Regions from separate parts of the Microbacterium sp. W4I20 genome, predicted to be linked through region 1. Evidence: predicted binding sites of a transcription regulator. Region 1 holds the regulator's gene; the other holds the start of a gene.
The links. The regulator LexA, encoded in region 1, represses DNA repair genes until DNA is damaged. The targets are predictions, from matches to a motif close to TCGAACANNTGTTCGA.

Region 1 (3,577 bases):
GGCGTCCGTCGAGGAGGGTCAGTGCGGATGCCGCCTCTCGCGGTGCGAACTCCTGATACGCCTCGTCCACGACGACGATGCCGCGCGCCGCGTCGTACACCGCCTCGACGACGTCGAGCCCGAGCGGTGTACCGGTCGGGTTGTTCGGCGAGCACAGCAGGATCACATCGGGGTCGACGGCACGCACCTGGGCAGCCGCCTCCTCCGGGGTGATCGTGTAGTCGGGCTGCCGGGTGCCGGCGACCCAGCGAGCTCCGGTCCCCTGGGCGATCAGCGGGTACATCGAATAGGTCGGCGCGAAGCTGAACGCCGTGCGTCCTGGTCCGCCGAACGCCTGCAGGATGTGCTGGAGCACCTCGTTGGAACCGTTCCCGGCCCAGATCTGGTCCGCTGAAAGGCCGTGGCCGAGATACTCGGCGAACCCCTCGCGCAGGGTGGTGAACTCGCGGTCGGGGTAGCGATTCACGTCGCGGAGAGCGACGGCGATGTCATCGAGGATGTCGCTCGCCACGGCATCCGGCACCGGATGCGTGTTCTCATTCACGTTGAGCGCGATCGGCAGCGGCGCCTGCGGCGCGCCATACGGAGTGAGACCGCGCAGATCGTCGCGGAGCGGAAGGTCGTCGAGTGAAGAGGTCACCGTTCAATGCTAGGCCGCGAGCCGCCCGCGTGACGTCAGTCGGCGAACTGCGCGGGGATGGCGAGTTCTTGACCGATCTGCAGTTCTCCGCCGCGGAGCATGTTGAGGCGGCTGATCTCGCCGATGACCTCACGAGGATCGGCGGCGGGAGCGATGGAGGTGGCGATCGACCACAGCGTGTCACCCGGCAGAACCGTGACCGTCTCGAAGCTGGCGATTGCGACGTCGTCGCCCGAGGCGATGGCGTTGCCGCCACCGATCGCGGCGAACGCGATGCCGACGGCCAGAGGGACAGCCGCGAGGCCCAGCAGCACGGAGCGCCCACGAGCCGTCAGTCGCAGCCGTGAGCGCGTCGCCGGGCGTGCCGGGATGACCACTGCGGTGCTGAAGCTGATGCTGCTCATGTCGGGCTCCTTACCCCTGTCCCGTCGACGTCAGCCGGCGGGGAAGTTGGCGTAGCGTTCGCATTCACGTCTCGGCCGGGAGCCGTGGATGCGAAGCTACGTTCCGAAGATATCTTCGAGTTCGAACATCTGTCAACCGTTCTTCGAAATCGGATCAGAGAATCTGCCGACACGCTCGAACAGATCTTCCAGATCGGCGCGATTCTCGGATACGGTTTCGATAAGAACACCCCACCACGGGCCTCCGACATTCGAAGAGGAACGTCGGATCGCGTACTGAAGGAGCACCATGAGCGAGAACTCAGCCCCGGAGCAGGAGGCCCCTCGGACGCGCCGTCGGAAGAGCCTGAGCCCGAAGCAGATGGCGATCCTGGAGGTAATCCAGACCTCCATCGCGCATCACGGCTACCCGCCGAGCATGCGCGAGATCGGCGACGCCGTGGGGCTGAAGTCTCTCTCCAGCGTCACCCACCAGCTCGGACAGCTCGAGCTCAGCGGCTACCTGCGCCGTGATCCGGGCAAGACCCGCGCGATGGAGGTGCTGATCGATCTTCCCGGCACCAGCGGCGAGAACCCCGCCGACATCGCCACCCCGGTCGGCGACGCCGCACTCGTGCCGCTCGTCGGTCGCATCGCCGCCGGTGTTCCCATCACGGCCGAGCAGCAGGTCGAGGAGATCTTCCCTCTCCCCCGCCAGCTCGTCGGCAAGGGGGACCTCTTCATGCTCAAGGTCCAGGGCGAGTCGATGATCGACGCGGCCATCTGCGACGGCGACTGGGTCGTCATCCGCTCGCAGAACAGCGCCGAGAACGGCGAGATCGTCGCGGCGATGCTCGACGACGAGGCCACCGTCAAGACCTTCCGCCGGCGGGACGGTCACACCTGGCTGCTGCCGCGCAACTCCGCGTTCGAGCCGATCCTCGGCGACGAGGCCACCGTGCTCGGCAAGGTCGTGGCGGTGCTCCGCGCCGTCTGAGCGGCTCCTCCGGCATCCGCCCAGGCTCGAAGGGACGTCGACCCGCGCCTAGGCTCGAACCATGTCGATGCCGTTCGGTTCCTGGCCCTCTCCGTTCTCCGCCGCGTCGGTGGCGGCATCCGCTCCTCGGATCGACGGCTCGCGGTTCGTCGGCTCCGAGATCTGGTGGGGCGAATCGGTTCCCGCCGAGGGCGGCCGGGTGACGGTGCGCAGTTCCGCGGGCACCGAGGTCCTCGCTGCGCCGTGGAGCGCGCGATCCCGCGTCCATGAGTACGGCGGCGGCGCGTGGACGGCGGATGCCGACGGAACCCTCTTCTTCGTCGACGGCGGGGATCAGCGGGTGTACCGCCTGAAACGCGGCGGAGTCCCCGTGCCGCTCACTCCCCCAGGCCCCGCGCACGGCGGACTCCGGGTGCAACAGGGGCGTCTGCTCGCTGTGCGCGAGGATCTCCAGGCCGAGCCGCACCGCCGCGCGATCGTCGAGATCCCTGTCGACGGTTCGGCCTCCGACGATGCTGCGGCCATCCGGGTGTTCGTGCAGGGCAGTGCCTTCTTCGCGCACCCCGCGCTCTCCCCGGACGCGACTCGCATCGCGTGGGTCGAATGGAGCGGCGTGCGGATGCCGTGGGAGAGCGCACTCCTGTCGATCGCGTCGGTCGACGGCCAGACGTTCGCCCCGGTCGCCACGACAGCGGCCCTGCAGCCGGAGTGGGTGAGCGGCGCCGAGATCGTGTTCGCCGACGACCCGTCCGGCCGCTGGCAGCTGCAGCGGCTGTCGCTCGACGGCCTGACACCCCGAGGCGCGCCGGAGGCGCTCACCGCCACCGACGCGGACACCGGCTACGGCCTGTGGGTGCTCGGCAACCGCTGGTACCAGCCGGTCGCCGACGGGAGGATCGTCGCCGTCCGCACGAACGGGCGCGACGAGGTCGTCGTGATCGCGACCGACGGCAGCACCCGTCGACTCGAGGTGCCCTGCGACGGCCACGTCAGCGTCGACGACGTCTCGGGCTCACGCGTGCTGCTCTCGGGCAACAGTGCGACCACGACACCGGGCGTATGGTGCGTGGACCTCGACTCGGGCGAGGTCGTCACCGTCACCGGAGGCACCCCGACGGATGCCGACTGGATGCCGCCCGCCGCGCCGATCGTGGTCGACGGAACGCATGGCGCTGTGCACGCCTTCGCCTACGCGCCGGCCCACCCGGAGGCCACCGCACCCGCCGGAGAACTTCCGCCCTACGTCGTGTTCGTGCACGGCGGCCCCACGGCCCACGTCACGGGCGCCGCCTCTTCGGCGATCGCGTTCTACACGAGCCGCGGCATCGGCGTGCTCGACGTCAACTACGGCGGCTCGACCGGCTACGGGCGCGACTATCGGCAGCGGCTGCACGGGCAGTGGGGCGTGGTCGATGTCGACGACGTCATCGCCGCCGCGCGCGGCCTCGCCGATGCCGGGCTCGCGGACCCCGCGCGCATCGCCATCCGCGGAGGGTCAGCGGGCGGCTGGACCGTCCTGTCGGCACTCGTGCGAGGCGGGACCTTCGCCGCCGGCAT
Region 2 (3,577 bases), 960 kb from region 1:
ACCATCGAAACCGGTCGGGGATGTCGGGATGCTTCAGCACATGGTGCCCGGTGCAGAAGTGGGCGAGGTTGTCGTTCGACGTTCTGCCGCCCTTGGCGTGATCGTGGTTGTGGTCGATCTGGCAGCGGTGCACCGGCACGCGGCACCCCGGGAACCGGCAGTGCTGGTCTCTCGCCCGCAGGTGTCGACGCATCGCCTCGGTCGGGGAGTAGGTGTCGGTGGATGTCACCATTCCGGTGCGGTCGAGGAACAGTCGTGACCAGGAGCCGCCCAGACCGGCGATCGAGCGGGCGATGTCAGGGTGCAGGGGGCCGACTCCGTCGAGCTGTGCCGGGCGATCATCGGCACCGGCGAGCGTCGATGCGGCGATCGTGACCTGGACTCGGGCCTTGATGCCCTCGAGGCCGGTTCCGCAGGCGGCGCTGGGGTCGCTGGCGAGCAGCAGATCGGCGAGCAGGTCGGCCCGCACCTGATCGATCGTGCGCTCATCGGAGGGCACGTGCTCGATATCGAAACTCGGGTCGAGCGCGAACGTGCCGCCCTCCCCGTGGATGATGTGCTCTTCGCCGACTCCGGGCTGTGCGCGGTGGTGAGCCTTGTGTCCTGCGCCGTCGTGGGCGCCATCCTCTGCGCGGCACCGCGTGCCGTGCTCGTTGAGGATCTCGTCGTCGCGGCGAGGATCGTCCGGCATCAGATCGGTGAGGAAGATCGCGTCGGGGCCGAAGTCGCGAGCGCCGGACGGGCGTACGGGGTCGGCGTCGTCGCGGGTGGCGATCAGCTGCTGCGCGAGGGCGGTGAGGCGGTCGATGATCGCCGCGGCAAGGTACTCGGGCAGCACGACCTGGATCATGGCGAGGCCGTCGTCGAGCGAACGCATCGTGACGGTTCTCTCGCCGGCCGCCCGACGGTGTCGCTCGTTCACTGTCTCTCCGGCAAGAGCCGCAGCGATCTGCCGCAGCAACGCACGCGTGCGCATCGGGGAGTCGCGTTCCGCCACGACCAGGGCCGCAGTGTCGTAGAGTCCGAGAGTCGCGGCATCCACGCGTCCGTCGCGGACAGCCTGACGCACGATCGCCCCTGCCCGGACGATCTCTCTCACATGTGCGGCGGTGATGTCGCCGCGCCGGAAAGATTCGCGCACCGCCGGATGGTCGGCATCGAGGAAGAGCGCATCGGCGAACGCATACTCCGTGCCGCCCTTGGACAAGTGGCCCGCGGCGGAGTACTCCGCGATCATCGAGCGGTGGATCGCGTCGCGGTGATGCGGGTGCTCGCGCACATCGTCGTCGAAGACCCGCACCCGCTCGGCGAGGAGCGTCGACGCCTGGGCCTCGAGCGAGGCGATCTGACGTCGCTTCGCCACCCACGCATCGAGCAGCGCCTGTCGCTGCTCGATGTCGTCGATGTGAAGGGAGGTCATGTTCCGAGTGTAGTACATATATTCGAATAATGGAAGCAGAGATTCGAGCGAACTGGCGCCTTCCCACAACGGATCGTTGCCTTCCTGTGAGCAACTTCCAGACATCTGGCAGGGGTGCGCTGGCAGACTGGGAGCATGGTGACGTTGCTGCTGGACCAGACGCAACTGGAGGTCGTGCTCTCGCCGATCGAGCGTGCCGCCACCTTCCACCGCGAGAACGTCCGCATCGCCCGAGACACCATCACCAAGGTGCAGCTCACGGAAGACGCCTGGACCTGGCTGCGCGGTGTCCCGAACCCCGGAACGCACATCCCCGGCGTCCTCGCTGCGGGCAGTTGGAAGGCGGCGGGAAGCCTCGACTTCGTGCTCATCCGGCGTCGGCGCCCGAGTGTCGTCATCGACCTCGAGGGCGACGAGCAGTACCGACGGCTGATCCTGACCACCCGTCACGGCCTGTCGCTCACTCAGGCGCTGCGCCTCGACGTGTCGACGGAGCCCGCCGACGTCGAGGAGATCGTGGCCACCGCGCCGGTCCCCGTCTCCAAGGGCAGCCGGCGTCCGGTCATCCGACCGCGTCCGGCCTGATCGACTGACGCCTCAGCCCCGACATCACAGAGAAGCCCTCCACACGTTCCGTGCGGAGGGCTTTCTCGTCAGTGGGGGCGCTCAGCCGTGGTGGTGCTCATCCCCGTGGTGCTCGCCGTGCTGGTGTTCGCCCTCGTGGCGGTCACCTTCGTGGTGCTCGCCCTCGCCGGACGCCTGGTCCTCGGCGACAGAAGGCTCCTCGCCCGCACCTTCATCGGATCCCTCGTCGCCCGACGACTCCGACTCCGACTCCGCGGCGAGCGGAACCGTGTCGATCACACCGGTGGACGCGACGCTCCACTGCGCGCCGTCGTCGCCGGCCGCGTCATCGGTGGCCGCCTCGCCGAGCGGGTAGTCCTTCGGCTCGTCCTCGTAGTAGGCGCGCGCTGCGGCCGCGAGCATGGTGCTCACAGCGGCCGAGCGGGGATCGTCCTCGCCCTGCGCCGCATGATTCTCGCCGTCACCGTCGGCGGCAGAGTCGGTCGCTCCGTCCTGCGTGGTGGCATCGACGGATGCTGCGTCCTCAGCCGCTTCTCCCTGCCCCAGCTCGGCGAAGAATTCCACACCTACGGGTTCCTCCGAGCTCTCGGAAGTCTCGGACTCGGCATCCGCCGAGTCGCCGCTCTCCGCCTCGGATGACACCTCGCCGGCCGCCTCACCCTGCTCGGGAGTCGCGAAGACCTCGGCGACGTCGTGGCGGTTCTCGCCGGCAGCATCCTCGGTCGGTGAGGCAGCGGGTGCCGGCGCGGCCGCGCCGAACAGGATCTCGTCGAACGAGCGCACCGGCGCATCCGACTGCTCATCCTGCGTCTGGTCGGTCGCGGTATCCGTCGCGGTCTCGTCGTCACCGGATGCCGTGGCACCGAGTTCATCGGCGGCGGCGCTCTCGTCGACGGAGTCGGCGTCGACACCGTTCTCGTCGACACCGTTCTCTTCGGCGGAGTTGTCGTCGACACCGTTCTCGTCGATACCGTTCTCTTCGGCGGAGTTGTCGTCGACACCGTTCTCGTCGATACCGTTCTCATCGACAACGTTCTCGCCGGCGTCTGCGTCAGTCTCTTCCGAGTTCACTTCCACCGTCGCGCCCTCGGCAGCGTCTTCGGCAACGGCGCCCTCGGCAGCGGCCTCTTCGGCAACAGATCCGTCATCGACGCTGCCCTCGTCGGCAGCATCCGCCGTCTCGCTCTCCCCGACGACCCCCGGCACCCCGGCAGCGCCCGCGAGCGCAGCCGTGACCCCGGCAGCCCCCGCAACAGTTCCGGCATCCGCCTCGGCCGCTTCGGCATCCCGCGGGACCACCACCTGCTGCGCGGCACCCTCGCTGCGCGGCGCGAACTTGCCGCCGCGCACCAGGTCGATGAACACGTCTTCCAGAGTCGGGCCGCGCTGCACGAGAGTGCTCAGCGCAATGCCGGCCTCTGCGGCGACGGCGCCGACCGTTCCCGCATCCCCGCCGCGGACGGTGAGCCCGGAGCGCAGCACCTCGACGTCGAAGCCGGCCGTCGTCAGTGCGACGGTGAGCGCAGCGCGATCCGCGGCATCCACCACCACGGAACCGGCCTTCGGATCGGC

Region 2: the regulator LexA is predicted to act here: its motif matches at 1,431-1,446, upstream of QFZ21_RS15465 (HNH endonuclease signature motif containing protein).

The regions. Positions count from the first base shown of each region.
Region 1 is NZ_JAUSYB010000001.1:4,139,013-4,142,589, reverse strand. It holds gene QFZ21_RS20165 (histidinol-phosphate transaminase) at 1-640, opposite strand, end outside; gene QFZ21_RS20160 (LysM peptidoglycan-binding domain-containing protein) at 676-1,044, opposite strand; gene lexA (transcriptional repressor LexA) at 1,334-2,020, shown strand; gene QFZ21_RS20150 (prolyl oligopeptidase family serine peptidase) at 2,082-3,577, shown strand, end outside.
Region 2 is NZ_JAUSYB010000001.1:3,181,510-3,185,086, forward strand. It holds gene QFZ21_RS15465 (HNH endonuclease signature motif containing protein) at 1-1,420, opposite strand, end outside; gene QFZ21_RS15470 (hypothetical protein) at 1,556-2,005, shown strand; gene QFZ21_RS15475 (ATP-binding cassette domain-containing protein) at 2,087-3,577, opposite strand, start outside.